DNA from 3 places in the Paenibacillus sp. FSL R5-0887 genome. Region 1 is predicted to be linked to each of the others. Evidence: riboswitches for the same ligand, from Rfam matches in the RefSeq annotation. Region 1 holds a riboswitch; each other region holds the start of a gene.
What was found. Region 1 has a riboswitch for cyclic di-GMP ahead of MKY14_RS24205 (transglutaminase-like domain-containing protein). Riboswitches for the same ligand answer to the same signal wherever they lie in the genome.
Positions count from the first base shown of each region.

Region 2: linked by a shared signal. The riboswitch ahead of MKY14_RS27775 (NPCBM/NEW2 domain-containing protein) and the one ahead of MKY14_RS24205 (transglutaminase-like domain-containing protein) in region 1 are both predicted to bind cyclic di-GMP.
Region 3: linked by a shared signal. The riboswitch ahead of MKY14_RS22590 (glycosyl hydrolase) and the one ahead of MKY14_RS24205 (transglutaminase-like domain-containing protein) in region 1 are both predicted to bind cyclic di-GMP.

Region 1 is NZ_JBBOCE010000002.1:1,417,302-1,422,341, forward strand. It holds rRNA gene MKY14_RS24200 (16S ribosomal RNA) at 1-1,104, opposite strand, end outside; gene MKY14_RS24205 (transglutaminase-like domain-containing protein) at 1,471-2,280, opposite strand; cyclic di-GMP riboswitch class I at 2,294-2,374, opposite strand; cyclic di-GMP riboswitch class I at 2,449-2,531, opposite strand; gene MKY14_RS24210 (class D sortase) at 2,651-3,310, opposite strand; gene MKY14_RS24215 (GtrA family protein) at 3,413-3,820, opposite strand; gene MKY14_RS24220 (glycosyltransferase family 2 protein) at 3,807-4,787, opposite strand; gene MKY14_RS24225 (phospholipid carrier-dependent glycosyltransferase) at 4,885-5,040, opposite strand, start outside.
Region 2 is NZ_JBBOCE010000002.1:2,234,537-2,239,576, forward strand. It holds gene MKY14_RS27755 (sensor domain-containing diguanylate cyclase) at 1-58, shown strand, start outside; gene MKY14_RS27760 (Crp/Fnr family transcriptional regulator) at 292-705, shown strand; gene MKY14_RS27765 (EAL domain-containing protein) at 896-1,744, shown strand; gene MKY14_RS27770 (hypothetical protein) at 1,861-2,427, shown strand; cyclic di-GMP riboswitch class I at 2,585-2,671, shown strand; gene MKY14_RS27775 (NPCBM/NEW2 domain-containing protein) at 2,930-5,040, shown strand, end outside.
Region 3 is NZ_JBBOCE010000002.1:1,023,732-1,028,771, reverse strand. It holds gene MKY14_RS22595 (sugar phosphate nucleotidyltransferase) at 509-1,882, shown strand; cyclic di-GMP riboswitch class I at 2,019-2,098, shown strand; gene MKY14_RS22590 (glycosyl hydrolase) at 2,111-3,661, shown strand; gene MKY14_RS22585 (glycosyl hydrolase) at 3,813-5,040, shown strand, end outside.

The DNA of each region.
Region 1 (5,040 bases):
TAACCCAACATCTCACGACACGAGCTGACGACAACCATGCACCACCTGTCTCCTCTGTCCCGAAGGCCGCCACTATCTCTAGTGGATTCAGAGGGATGTCAAGACCTGGTAAGGTTCTTCGCGTTGCTTCGAATTAAACCACATACTCCACTGCTTGTGCGGGTCCCCGTCAATTCCTTTGAGTTTCAGTCTTGCGACCGTACTCCCCAGGCGGAGTGCTTACTGTGTTAACTTCGGCACCAAGGGTATCGAAACCCCTAACACCTAGCACTCATCGTTTACGGCGTGGACTACCAGGGTATCTAATCCTGTTTGCTCCCCACGCTTTCGCGCCTCAGCGTCAGTTACAGCCCAGAAAGTCGCCTTCGCCACTGGTGTTCCTCCACATATCTACGCATTTCACCGCTACACGTGGAATTCCACTTTCCTCTTCTGTACTCAAGCCACCCAGTTTCCAGTGCGACCTCAGGTTGAGCCCAAGGTTTAAACACCAGACTTAAATAGCCGCCTGCGCGCGCTTTACGCCCAATAATTCCGGACAACGCTTGCCCCCTACGTATTACCGCGGCTGCTGGCACGTAGTTAGCCGGGGCTTTCTTCTCAGGTACCGTCACTCCGATAGCAGTTACTCTACCGGACGTTCTTCCCTGGCAACAGAGCTTTACGATCCGAAAACCTTCATCACTCACGCGGCGTTGCTCCGTCAGGCTTTCGCCCATTGCGGAAGATTCCCTACTGCTGCCTCCCGTAGGAGTCTGGGCCGTGTCTCAGTCCCAGTGTGGCCGTTCACCCTCTCAGGTCGGCTACGCATCGTCGCCTTGGTGGGCCGTTACCCCACCAACTAGCCAATGCGCCGCAGGCCCATCCCTCAGTGACAGATTGCTCCGTCTTTCATTCTTCTCTCAGGAGAAAAAAGAAATTATCCGGTATTAGCTACCGTTTCCGGTAGTTATCCCAGTCTGAAGGGCAGGTTGCCTACGTGTTACTCACCCGTCCGCCGCTAAGTCATTTTGAAAGCAAGCTTTCAAAATGACTCCGCTCGACTTGCATGTATTAGGCACGCCGCCAGCGTTCGTCCTGAGCCAGGATCAAACTCTCCAATTAGTATTGAAAAGAGCGATATGCTCATTTTGAAACATCTGACGAGAAAATTAATTCTCTAATTTGGATTTCACTTGCGTGATTTCCTACTCACTCGTTGTTCAGTTTTCAAAGATCAAGTTCTCGTTGGCGCCGTTTAATGTCTCAGCAGCAACTCTTATAATATATCATGTTGTTTTCAGAAATGCAAGCTTTATTTTTCGAAGCTTTTTATCAGCCTCGTCTATATCGCCTGTACGCTGTCTAACAACGCTTACCTATAATACCCCAACTATTAATAGAAAAGCAACCCCTAATATAAAAATAAACAACTAGCTTAATAATTAAGCTAGTTGTTTATTTAATAGGGTTATATTTCTAGCGACGAACTTAATAGTATTTTGCCGCAGTATATTTGCTTGAGGCTTTAATTAAATCGGTTTTCTTATCACTCTTTGAAAGTCCTGCATCCACTGTAGTATCAATGGTAACCCACTTCCCATTAAGCAACACTTCGTTCCAGGCATGATATTGCGTAACGTAGCTTGTATTCCCCATTACCAACTTAGCAGGAACATCTACACTCCGCAGCATTGCGGCAAAAAGAGAAGCGTAATCATAGCAAATCCCTTTTTTAGTAGTCAATGTCTTATCGATGCTTGGAATATAATCAGTAGTTACACTATTAGCAAGAGAGTAATCATATTGTACATTCGCAACTACATAGTTATAGATCGCTTTAACTTTCTCTTCGTCTGTTGTTTTGCCTTGTACTAATTGTTTAGCTTTGACAATCGCTTTATCAGAAGAACTCCATTTCACATTCTGTACGGAGCCCAAATATACGGAATTCGAGTCACTCATGGTTACGTCTACTACTTCGGAATATAACGCTTTGTATTTATTGCCGGTTGTATTCTCCAGAACAGAAACCTTATAAGTCCCATTTCCTTGTTGCAAAGGGAAGTCCTCAGCTTGTCCAGAAGCATACAAGTTATATGTATAGCTGCTGTTATCTTTGGTGATCATGAGTTTGATTCTTTTATCTTTCGGAATATCATAGTTAATACCAATAACACCTTGAGCCACTTTGGATGTAATCAACCAGCTGGCATCTGCACTTGCAGCTTGAGCTGTACTTACCGGAACTGAAGTCATTAGGACGAACAACGCCACCAGCATAAAATAAACCTTTTTCACGGATAAAACTCCTTTCGGTAGCTGGCTGCCATCCTTTCGGGAAGGCCCTTTAGCTTTGCGTCCCTACCTTTCGATAGGTTTGCCGTTATCGTATAAGCTCTATCTGTTCTAGCTTTACTAGATATAATTGATAGAATCCATTTGAAACAAACAAAAAAAGCCTCTTCATTCGGTAGCTGGCTGCCATCCTTTCGGGAAAAGGCCCTTTAGCTTTGCGTCCCTACCTTTCGGAAGGTTTGCCGTTATCGTGTTTAGCTTTCATAGTATAATACTATCATATTTATAGTTGTGAACAAGACCTAATTTACTAGATTACCCATTATTTTATAAATATCTCCCGGTATTTGTGTTTTCTTGTCATTCACTATTCTCATTTTGTTAATTTGGCATGAACAATCAGCCGATGCGTTGGATTCACTAGCGGATCACATGTAATCAGAGTAAGAATCTTATCCTTGTCATTCCCGTCAAGAACGGAGACATCACTCGGATCTACAACAGAAATATCGTATACCTCATAGTTAAACACCTGATCACTAGTCTTTACCGTGATAACATCCCCCACAACAACCTCATTCAATCTGTTAAACAAACGACCCGTAGTTCGAGCCCGATGCGCCGCGATTGCAGCATTCCCGATCTCTCCAAGGGGTGCCGTTTCTTTCATATGGGCTGCAGCATGTTTCATATTAGCTTTTGTAGCCCCTTCTAATACAGGCAGCTTCAAATCAATCTTATCGATTTCAATTAGTGCGATTACTTTGCCACCGACTTCAATCTCCGGTTCAGGCTTTTCTGTCTCTTGGGGTTGGGGCTGTGCCTGGGCATCCAGAACCGATTCCTCTGCTAACAGCTGAGTAACTTCAGCATACCTGCTCCTCAGATCTGACTGGGGAGTACTATCGGCAGTGCTTAGTTCAGCCGTTTCTAATAACTTCTCCTGCTGCCTGTCGTTGTACCATTCGTTAGCTGTCGGATATAACATGATAAGTATCCCAGCCAGTATGAGTAGATAGGAGAATTTACGCAATGTTATTCACCTCCGTATATTGTTTCTATGGTTATATACAAATCAAGCAGAAACAGCTACTTGCCTTTAAGCATAGCAACTCCTTCTGCCTGAAATTAATGTTTAAAATACCCATTTACGACTTCCAAAGAAATTGATGATCACCGTGATAAAGGTAACCAGCACCTTCGAGATCAAGACTTGAATACCTAGTTTGTCTGTCAACAGATGCATTAGCAGCAGTGATATTCCGAGCACTACCAGATTCAGCACGATAAACTTGACCAGCTGCACGCGGTCGAAGCCTTCTTTATTCCCCCGGTTGCGATCACGAAAGGTAACTTTTTTATTCAAAATAAAGCTATTCGCCGTGCCTGCACTATAGGAGATCACCTGCGCCAATGCGTATACCATCCCTAGTGAATTCAACAATGTAAAAATCACAAAATCAATAAGCGTATTGAGCAAACCTACGGCATTAAATTTGAGGAACTGTATGAATGCAGCGCGCAAGTTCTTATCTGACATCATTGTGGTCCTTCCGGCGGTCCAGTTGTTCTTCGTTCTGGTAGCCTTTAGTCTCACTAACAATATATAGCGGTCTATCTTTAGACTCGTCATAAATCCGTCCGATATACTCCCCAATCACACCCAACAGCATCAGAACGATACCGTTAAAGAGCAGATTAACGCCTACAATGGAAGCCCAGCCCGGAACCGTCCAGGAGGTAAAAAATATCTTTTGAAACAAGACGAAAAATAAATAGAGAAAGCTAGAGAATGAAAGGAAGAATCCAATATACGTAGCAATCTTAAGCGGCTTATGTGAAAAAGAGGTGATGCCATCTAACGCAAAACGAATCATTTTCTTCAGCGGATATTTGGTTTCTCCGGCAAAACGTTCTTCCCGTTCATATTCCACCATAGTCTGCTTGAAGCCAACCCAGCTCACCAAACCTCTGACATAGCGGTTCTTTTCTTTAAGTCCCCGCAGGACATCACATACCTTACGGTCAATAAGACGGAAATCGCCTGTATCCGTAGGAATATCCACACTTGTCATACTGCTGAGCAGGCGGTAAAAAAGCTTCGCGGTGACCTTTTTGAACATCGTTTCTCCGTGGCGCTTCAGGCGTTTCGCATATACAACGTCGTAGCCCTCTTTCCACTTCTCGATCATTTGCAGAATGACCTCCGGAGGATCCTGAAGATCAGCGTCAATAACAACAACCGCTTGACCTTCGGCATAGTCCATGCCAGCTGTAATCGCTACCTGATGTCCGAAATTACGCGAGAAGTCAATCAGCTTGACATGCTCGTCTCGTTCACAGATCTCCCGAATCATCTGGGCGGAACGATCACGACTGCCGTCATTGACGAAGACCAGCTCATAAGTATCGCCGCACTCGTCCATTACTTTTTTCAAACGTTCATAAGTATGGCTAATTACTTGCTCCTCATTGAACATGGGTACAATCACACTATATCTGGCTTTCACCTTTATTCCTCCTACAAGCTTTTTGGAGCGTTACATCCATCTACACTTCATAATAACGCTGCATGCATAAACTTATTTTATAGATTTTTATTAAATCCTAGAAAACCCAAGTAGGGAACCAACGCAGCATATCTTTCACGTAATCTCCACTGACCTGCATCCCTGACAGTACCGGGTAGAAAGCGATAAAGAGCAGCAAAGCAACGGCTACATAGACATACTGTACGTAACGGGCCTCAGGGAATTTACTATC
Region 2 (5,040 bases), 820 kb from region 1:
AGAACAGGGGAGAAATCGCGTTACGCATATTATGGATTTGAGTGAAAAGCTTCTTTAATTGGAGGCTTTTTTTGTTATTTATAAACGATACATCCTCTTTGCTCTAATTGCTCTAAAATGTCTGTTCCCTTCATGCTGTGATTCCATCTTAAATCCAGTTTCTCTAATCGTCCAAGCTGTAAAAGGGAATTCGGAATTTCATGAATGGATCTCCTTTGTAAATCGTATTGGCATCAAGCCTATGTGACAACGTTACGATAGAATATAACAGGATGATGATTTATTATCAGTATGTTGGCATACAAAACTATGGAATGTGGATCATGCCTACATTATCTATTCGGGGATTATGGCGATCTGGAAGTGATCCATCCCTCCAATATAAGAGTGCTGTCTGCGGTGGCTATGAATGATACTGTATTATTTGAGATTAAACATGAGCCTTTTAAGCAGATGCTTGCCGATTACCCGTTGATTAAGGAGCAATTGATGCTGCTGCAAATGGACCGTTTATTTTTATCGAATCGGTTATTATATGAAATGAAATTTCATGATGCGAGAGCGCGTGATATGATCGGAACGTTAAGGGAGACGGCTACCCTTGTGCTTAAAGATCTGCAAGAGCAAAAGATTATTGAGATTCAACATCAGCAGATCACCGTGTTAGACCCGGCGTATTTACTGGAGTATACGGATTTCGATTGAGAAGAGCCGTTCCGGGATCTTTTTCAGAGAATCGATTATTAAAGGGGTTATGAATGTGGCTTGTAATCATTGTGTAGTAAGAGAGCTGAATTTTCAAATCAAGGCTCATGGTGAGCTTAATCTTAGGGTTTTACCTGAGGTTATTCATCACTTGAGTAGAAGTAATACGATACATAAGGTGGAAGAAAATGTGATTACAATTAAGGAGGCTGGGGTGCGGGATTTTCTGGATTTCTGTATTGACCATATGGAGTCGGAGCAGCTTGAATTCCGTATAGATGACCAAACATGGAGACCTCTATCCGAATTACCCACTGTACTTGATATGGAGTGGATTGATGAGGTTATCACTAAGGGTCTTGTTACTTGCTACTTCCAACCGATTGTGAACGTAAGGGAAGAGATTTTTGCATACGAGCTCCTATCCAGATTTAAAAAAGAAGACGGATCTCTTATCTATCCTAATGAGATTTTTGCGGCGGCACGGAATCGTGGGCGTTTATATGCTTTAGACCGGTTATGTAGAATGACGGCTGTAAAATATGCTGCACCCTTAAATAAAAAAACGTTTATTAATTTTATCCCAACGTCGATCTACGCTCCAGAGTTCTGCTTAAGATCAACCGTTGAACTGGCCAATCAATTAGGCGTCGATCCTTCTCTTTTTGTCTTTGAAGTTGTTGAGACGGAGAAAGTGGATGATCTCGCTCATTTGAAAGCTATTTTGACATATTACAAGGACCGGGGATTTGAATACGCTTTAGATGATGTTGGTGAGGGCTTCAGCACGATCGAGATGTTATTGGAGCTTAAACCCCATTACATGAAGCTGGATATGAAATATGTTCAGGGTGTGTCCAGCGATCTGAACAAACAGAAAATAGCAAAGCAATTTTTAGAAAAAGCTTTAGAAATCCAATCCGTTCCTTTAGCAGAAGGTGTGGAGTTTAGAGAGGACTTTGAATGGCTTAAGCAGAGTGGTTATCAGTTGTTTCAGGGCTATTTATTTGGAAAGCCTGATCCTATTCCCAAACAGTAATCCTAATGAGTATATATCCGTCCAGAGGATGAGATGAATTTCAGGTCAGAGTCTGAGTACAGCCAACCCCCGGGGTTGTATAATTTAGGTAATTTGAAAAGGGGGACGGGATAGATATGAAATGGCATCAATTTGTAACGCGCTGGGCGGATTCTAGGGGCTTTGATGGACGAGAGATTGATTATCAATGGCCTTCTCCCTCATTTCCGGTCATCAGTATTCGCAGTAATCTAGGGCGATACTCAGGTCAGGCGTATGGCCGTGGAGGTAAACCCCGTGTGAAGACAGCCGTTGGATTAATCGCTATTGGAGATGTAGCTGTTGGCTTGATTTCCATAGGTGCGATAAGCGTGGGCGTATTATCCTTAGGAGCAATATCACTGGGAATGTGGTTAGCGATCGGAGCAATAGCACTTAGCTGGCTTGGCTTCGCAGTGGGAGCGATTGCGATTGCAGGCGTGGCTGTAGGAGCGATCGCAATCGCGGAAAAAGCGTTGGGGGCCATCGCCATAGGGGATACGGCATTTGGTGCGATAGCGATAGGCAGGATCGCTGGGGGTGCCATAGCTATCGGACAATGGGCATATGGTGTAATCGCAGTTGGCGAACATGGTTTCGGATTAATTCCCGTCACGGGCGATGTGTGGAATTGGTTCCGGCGTTTGTTTGGATCGGGGAGTTAAGTAGACCTACAGTCCTAAAGGATGCCCTTCTCTTCCGGGATAGTCGATAAATAATATCTATCACATAAGAAAAACTAATTGCAATTACCTATACTCATTTCATACCAATTAATCATGCGATCAGATCTAGGCTTATGTTACTCTTTGAATGTATTCGAAACTTCATAGGCAAACCTATGGAAATGTAGGGACGCAAAGCTATAGGGACTAAGGTTATCATAACTATTGTCAGCCAGCTGCCAAAGAGTGTGTAACGCTTTTTGTTAAAATATAAGAAAGTATAAGTTATAAAACTATACTTAATATCTTATATTTCTCGCTTAAACGCTTACCGTCCTTATAAGGACGCCGAAGGCGTTTATGCTTGTTAAGGTTTAATAAAAATTAAGTCTTAATTTTTAGGCGACTTTATACGCAATCAAGCTACTCTTTTGGGGTAGTTTTTTTTGTGCCCATTTTTGGGCACTGGAGAGATTCATATGACATCTGGGGGTAAGAAGAGATGAAGAAAATGATTGCGATCGCTACATCGGCGGCCATGTTGGCCAGTTTTTCGAGTGAGGCAGGTTATGCTTTAGCAAGTGAGGCAAGCAAGGTAAATGTAACAAAAACAGTGGCGCAAAGTAAGGTTAACTTATTAAGCAACGCCTCGGTTATTCCGTTTGAGCTGTACGGCAAGGATGCTCTAAATGCCTATAATGAGGTTTTTAGAATGAATCCAGCAAATATTAAATCCATCACAAATAACGGTGGCAACTACTCAGGCTCGCCTATAGCTAAGGCTATGGATGGGGATATGAGCACGCATTGGGAGACTGGCAAACCGAATAGTTCAACGTTTACGAATGAGGTTGTGTTTGTTTTCAATGAGTCCACTGAATTAAATAGAATGGTATACGCGGCTAGGCAATCCGGTGCTAAAGGTAAAGGTTTTGCTCAAGAATTTGATATCTACGGCTCCACTACCGATGCGGGTGATTTTACGCTCGTGTCTTCTGGAGAATATACAGGCTCAACCGGTGATGTAGTGGAGATTCAGTTCGCACCTACGGCTTTTAAGAGACTTAAATTTGTCTTCAAAAAAGCGAACCAAGATTGGGCGAGTGCTGCTGAGTTTTCTTTTTATAAAGAGGATAGTGTTTCTGCTAAAATGAAAAATTTATTTACAGATGATACCTTGAGCCAAGTTAGTGCTGCCTTTGATACGGCAGAGAAATTAACAGCTTTAGAGAATGAAGTGCAGGCACATCCACTGTATGCGCAGTTTAAAGAAGAGATAGAGAATGCAAAGATCCTTTTGGAGAACCATCAGGTAGAGGCAACGGCAGCCAAGGTTTCGAAGCTAAAAGGGTATGGAACAGCCTATGAAAATGCCTATAGCCAAGCTTATAGAATGCCGAATGCAAACGTATCAAAAGTAACGGTGAACGGTGGAAGCTACTCAGGTACGAAGCCTGAATATATGCTGGATGACCAGCCCACTACGCATTGGGAAACGAACAAAAACAATGATGCAAGCTTCACGAATGAAGTTGTGTTTGAACTAGCGCAAGCGGAAGTGCTGGACAGAGTAGCTTTTTTGGCTAGAGATAACCGCAAAGGATTCCCAGAGGCTTTTGAAATCTATGCATCAGAGACGAGTAAAGGAGAGACCTTCCAACTTGTATCTAGCGGAACCGCGATTAGTACCAATGACTTTCTGGAATTTAAATTCGAACCGAAGAAGTTTAAAAGATTAAAATTTAAGTTCACAAAAGCTAATATCAACAGACCTTTTGCGGCTGAATTTAGATTTTATACAGAAGATAAAGTAAGCGAAGCTGTAAATGGTATTTTCACAGATGGAACGATGAGTGCGGTTGTGCCTGCTTATAATAACGTTGCAAAAATCAATGCACTAGAGGAAGCGGCAAAGGTACATCCGCTCTATCCAATCCTGAAAGATTCTTTGGATTTAGCTAAGAAGCTAGTGAATGGTGAAGTTCAAACCGAAGGCACCATCATTGAGGCGGAACAACGTGGAGATATGAAAAAGCATGCGCAGGAAAACCTGAGAATTGGTTTTGGTACGAACAACCAGCCTACAGGTCTCGTTGCAATGCCTGGAGATACGATCAACGTTTATGTGGACGCAGCTTCTAACGATAAGCTACCTTCTTTAGTCTTTTCTCAACAAGAGGCCGCTTGGAATGTTTGGGCTAGAGGTGTGCAATTGCGTCCAGGTAAGAACATTATAACCGTTCCTGAATTTGCTACGAATAGTTATTATGTACATGAAGTGACTAAGGGCGGAACAGTGTATATCGTCAATCCATATACAGCTGAGGAACAAGGGAAAGCGCCATTGATCCGCTTCGAAGGTTTAGAAAAGATTCCTTTTATGACCAAGACCACGGATCCAGAACAATTCAAAACCTTCTTAATCACATACAAACAAAGACTGGACGAAGATAAAGCGGCTCATCCAAATGTTCAAGATCGTAAACTCATAGATGTGGTAGAAATGGCCAGCGATCATGTTATATTCACAGGAACGGCGACGGAGGCGTACAACAAATATATTACGCAAGGAAATAACCCGCTGGACACCGTAACTGGGTATGACACCTGGAT
Region 3 (5,040 bases), 390 kb from region 1:
CTCTGATTATATACCGCAGTAGCAGTAGCAGTTGTAGTTGTAGTTGTCATTGTCTCTGTCTCTGTGGTGGCAATTAGTCTTGCTCTTGTAGTTGCAGTTGTTCTTGCAGTTGCAGCTGCCTCCCCCGGAGCAGAAGCAAATCTTTAGAAAAACGTGCTTGCTTCCGGCTGGTACAGTCCGGTACGCACGGATCAAGTATTAAGAAGAAGTTGGTTAGGTGAAGAACGGAAAGGGAATTTGGAACTGTAGAAACGGAGTGTTCGCCCGAAAGATTTCCGTAGGAAAGCTAGCTTCGAAAGCATATGCTATCCTCGGATTTCTACCGCGAGAAGCGGTTCAATCAGGAAATCTGAGGATAACAGCGATCGGAAGTCCAAAATCCCTTGGAGTGGTTTCTACCTAACAAATTTTTTTAGTGCATCCGCTCGAAATAAGGCTAAGTGGAAGCTGACGTTTTGATAACAATTCAAATATGCTCGATTTCCATAATTCAAGGAGGGTTCATTCTATGAAAATGGTACTTCTATCAGGCGGTTCAGGTAAACGGTTATGGCCGTTGTCCAACGACTCACGTTCAAAGCAATTTCTAAAGGTACTTGAAAGCCCTCAAGGTGAACCAGAATCCATGGTACAACGTGTCTGGAGACAGCTGGAGGAAGCAGGGATGGCAGAATCATCTTATCTGGCCACCGGCCGCGGCCAAGTAGAAATGATACAAAGCCAATTGGGAAGTCATGTGCCGATTATCGTTGAACCGGAGCGTCGGGATACTTTTCCGGCTATCGCCTTAACAGCTACCTATCTTTATTCAGTGGCAGGTGTTTCTCCAGCGGAGACGGTAGCAATATTGCCTGTTGACCCTTATGTAGAAGCATCTTTTTTCGATACCATAGCTATGCTTGAGGGGACCATGCTGGAAAGTGGAGCAAATCTGGCTCTAATGGGTGTTGTTCCTGAACATGCCTCAGAGAAATACGGATATATTATTCCTACCACCGAAGAGGCGGGGGAAAATGGTTTTATGAAGGTGAGTCACTTTCAAGAGAAACCAGACCGCATACAAGCAGAACAGCTCATCGAACAAAATGCCTTGTGGAATTGCGGAGTGTTTGCCTTCCGCTTAGGGTACTTGTTAGATATTTTGCAGCGTAAAGGGTTGCCTTTAGGATATGAAGAATTGCAGAAGCAGTATAAGCTATTGTCTTCCATCAGCTTTGATTATGAAGTGGTGGAGAAAGAAGAACATATTGTGGTGCAGCCGTATGATGGATTCTGGAAGGATCTTGGAACGTGGAATACGCTGACAGAGGAAATGAGCAGCAAGCATGTAGGAAAAGGTTTTGTGACGGCGGATTCTGAGGGGACTTGCTTGATTAATGAGCTGGACATTCCGATTACGGTAATTGGTGCGAAGGATCTGATCATTGCGGCTAGCCCGGATGGGATTCTAGTTACCCATAAAGCTGAGAGCCCACGGATTAAAGAAGTGCTGAAGACCTTTGAACAAAGACCGATGTACGAGGAACGCCGTTGGGGCCATTACAAAGTTATTGATTATGTGAAATATGATGAAGGCAATGAAGTGCTGACCAAACGGATTTTTATATCCGAGGGGAATAATATCAGCTATCAATTACATCGCAAGCGTAGTGAAATTTGGACAATCGTCAGCGGCGAAGCAAGTATTGTGCTGAATGAGAAAAAACATAATGTGAAGGCTGGGGACGTGGTACGTATACCGGAAGGAACGAAGCACGCGATCCTTGCTTTGACGGATGTTGAGTTTATAGAGGTACAGACGGGGTCTGAATTAGTAGAAGAAGATAACATACGTATTACTTTAGACTGGAATGATATAGAACTACAACAATTCATTTCATAGGTCTAACCTATCTATTTAACCAATTCAAAATTTCTTGAAACAGGTAAATTGACTCAATTATCAAAAAAAGTCATAAAAACACTAAATATATCATTAATTGTCGTCGATACTTACGGTAAGAGAGATTATTTCTCTTAAATTGAAAAGGCAAACCTATCGAAAGGTAGGGACGCAAAGCTATAGGGCCTTCGAAAGAGTGGCAGCCTGGCTACCGAAAGGGAGATTATTTTGAAAGCTTACCGTACGTATCGATTGTTTGGTGCATTTCTGTCACTCGTCCTGTTTCTGACTGCACTTCCGCTTGCTGTTGGAATTTCGCCGTCTGTTGTCATAGCTGCTTCAAATTCTGGAACGCCAGTTACCCCAGGTGCCTCACCTGAAGCCGTAAAGCTGCTTAACTATTTTTACTCGATCTCAGGAAAAGGTATTATTGCCGGTCAACATGACTATTTAGAAAGTCCAGATGAAATTAACAATATGCTGAAGGGAACCAGCGGGCAATATGCGGCTCTTCACGGTTATGAAATGGGTGCGATCAGTGGTCAGTCCGAAGCAACGATGGCTTGGCAACGTCAAAATGTGGTGAACAGCGCCATCAACTGGAATAAAGCGGGCGGGATCGTAGCTATGACTTTTCATGCTAACCTGCCGGGCACCTCTTATGACTGGGATAATGTGAAAAAAACACTTAGCCAGAGTGAGTTCGATAGTTACGTTACACCGGGTACCAAGCAATATAACAATCTGATCGCTGAGCTTGATAAGGTGGCCGTCTCTTTAAAAAGCTTGCGCGATGCCAATGTTCCGGTGCTTTGGAGACCCTATCATGAAATGAACGGGAACTGGTTCTGGTGGGGGAAGAAAAATAACTTTTCTAAACTATGGAATATTATGTATGACCGTTTTGTTAACGTTCATAAATTAAATAATTTGTTATGGGTATGGAGTCCGAATGCTCCCAATGTTTGGTCAGATCCTTATGCGCTAACTTATCCAGGTGCTGATAAAGTAGATATTCTGGCAGCAGATATATACGAAAATGATTACCAGCAAAAATACTATGACAGCTTATTGAGTCTAGCCGCAGGCAAACCGATTGCGATCGGGGAGAATGGTGAAATGCCTAATCTGGAGAAGCTTCAGCAATCGCAAAGTAAATGGACGTATATGATGAGCTGGGGAAAAATGCTTTACGAGAATAACAGTGCAGACACAATCAAAACATTTATGAATAGCAACTATACCCTGACCAGAGATAAATTAAATACTGGTCTGGCACCGACACCTAGCGCCGCACCAGCGCCGGCACCTTCCGAAGAAGAGGGGGAGGCAGCAATTCCTCTCGCGAAGGGGCTTGCAGGAGAGTATTACAACAACATGCAGTTGTCGGGAGCAGCAGCTCTTAACAGAACTGATGCAATAATCGATTTCAATTGGCGGCAAGGCTCGCCGGATGCCGCCCTCGGGATTGATCGGTTCTCCATACGTTGGAGCGGTAAAATCAAGCCATTATATAATGAGCAATATACATTTTACACTACCTCAGATGATGGTATCCGTGTCTGGGTGAATGGGGAATCCGTGATTGATAGTTGGACTAAGCAAAGTGGTACTGAGCGTAAGGGCACTATAACGCTGAAGGCTGGCCAGCTATATGATATCAAGGTGGAGTATTACGAGAATGAAGGCGATGCGAGAGTCCGCTTGATGTGGGAAAGTGCTAGTCAAGCTAAAGAGACAGTTCCAGCAAGTGCACTTTTTCTTCCGGATGTCTCCTGATTGATGAAAATTAAAGGTCGATCCTTAGTGGCTCTGCGTTATTGCAGAGCTACTAAGCTATAGTCCTCATTAGGTCAGAAGACGATTGTCCGATAACAGGTATGTTTTTAACACCTGTGGAGGCAGTACAGCTACCGAAAGGAGGATTTATTTGCGTAAATATTATAAGAAAAACAGATTGTTGTTTACTATGTTACCGGTCTTTATTATTTTTTCCTTGCTGCCTTGGGGAGAGGTTAAAAGTCTTCCGAAGGCTATGAGTGTTTCTTCCTCCCTACCTCCGGCTATACCAAGTAATCCTTCGGCTTCTGAAGAAGCCAAGCAACTACTAAGTAATTTGGTAAATCTACGTGGCAAAGGGCTCTTGTCCGGCCAGCATGATTATCTAGAAAGTCCAGATGAACTGGTTCATAAGCTGAAGAATACTTCGGGACAAAATGCTGTTCTACATGGTTATGAATTAGGGGCGATTAATAATCAATCCGAAGAGACGATCGCAGAACAGCGGCAAGCTGTTATAGACAGTGCAATTGAATGGCATCAAGAGGGTGGCATTGTAGCGATGACCTTCCATCAGAGCTTACCGGGAACCTCTCCAGAGTGGTCCAATGTAAACAGAAGTCTCAGTCAAGAGAAATTTAATGCTTATGTTACACCTGGGACAGCTCAGTATAAGAGGCTAATCTCAGATCTAGACGAGGTTGCTGGATATTTGGGTCAGCTGCGTGATGCCGGAGTTCCGGTCTTATGGCGACCTTACCATGAAATGAATGGTGGTTGGTTTTGGTGGGGGAAAAAGGACAATTTTTCAGAGCTGTGGAGTATTGTCTATGATCGTCTTGTAAACACACACAAGCTAAATAATCTACTGTGGGTGTGGAATCCGAATGCGCCGAATGAATGGTCAGATCCATATGCTGCATATTATCCCGGTGGGGATAAACTCGATGTTCTGGCTGCGGATATCTACAATAACGATTATAAACAGTCCTACTATGAGGATCTGCTCGCATTGGCCGAGGGTAAACCTATCGGAATCGGGGAGAGTGGGCAACTGCCGAACCCGGATGTATTAACTGAGAAACAAAATAAATGGGTCTATATGATGACCTGGGGAAAATTACTTACAGAAAATAATACGCTACAGTCAATTAAAAGCTTTATGAAAGACTCGTTTATAGTATCAAGAGAGGACTATGTTCTCACAACAGGAGGTCCTTCGATAGCACCCGTAACTCCGGTAACCCTGACGGGTTTAACTGGAGAATACTATAACAATACTGATTTAGAGGGAGAAGCGGTACTTATCCGCAATGACCGTAAGATTGATTTTAATTGGCATGGCGGGTCTCCTGCCTCAGAGATAAATGAAGATCACT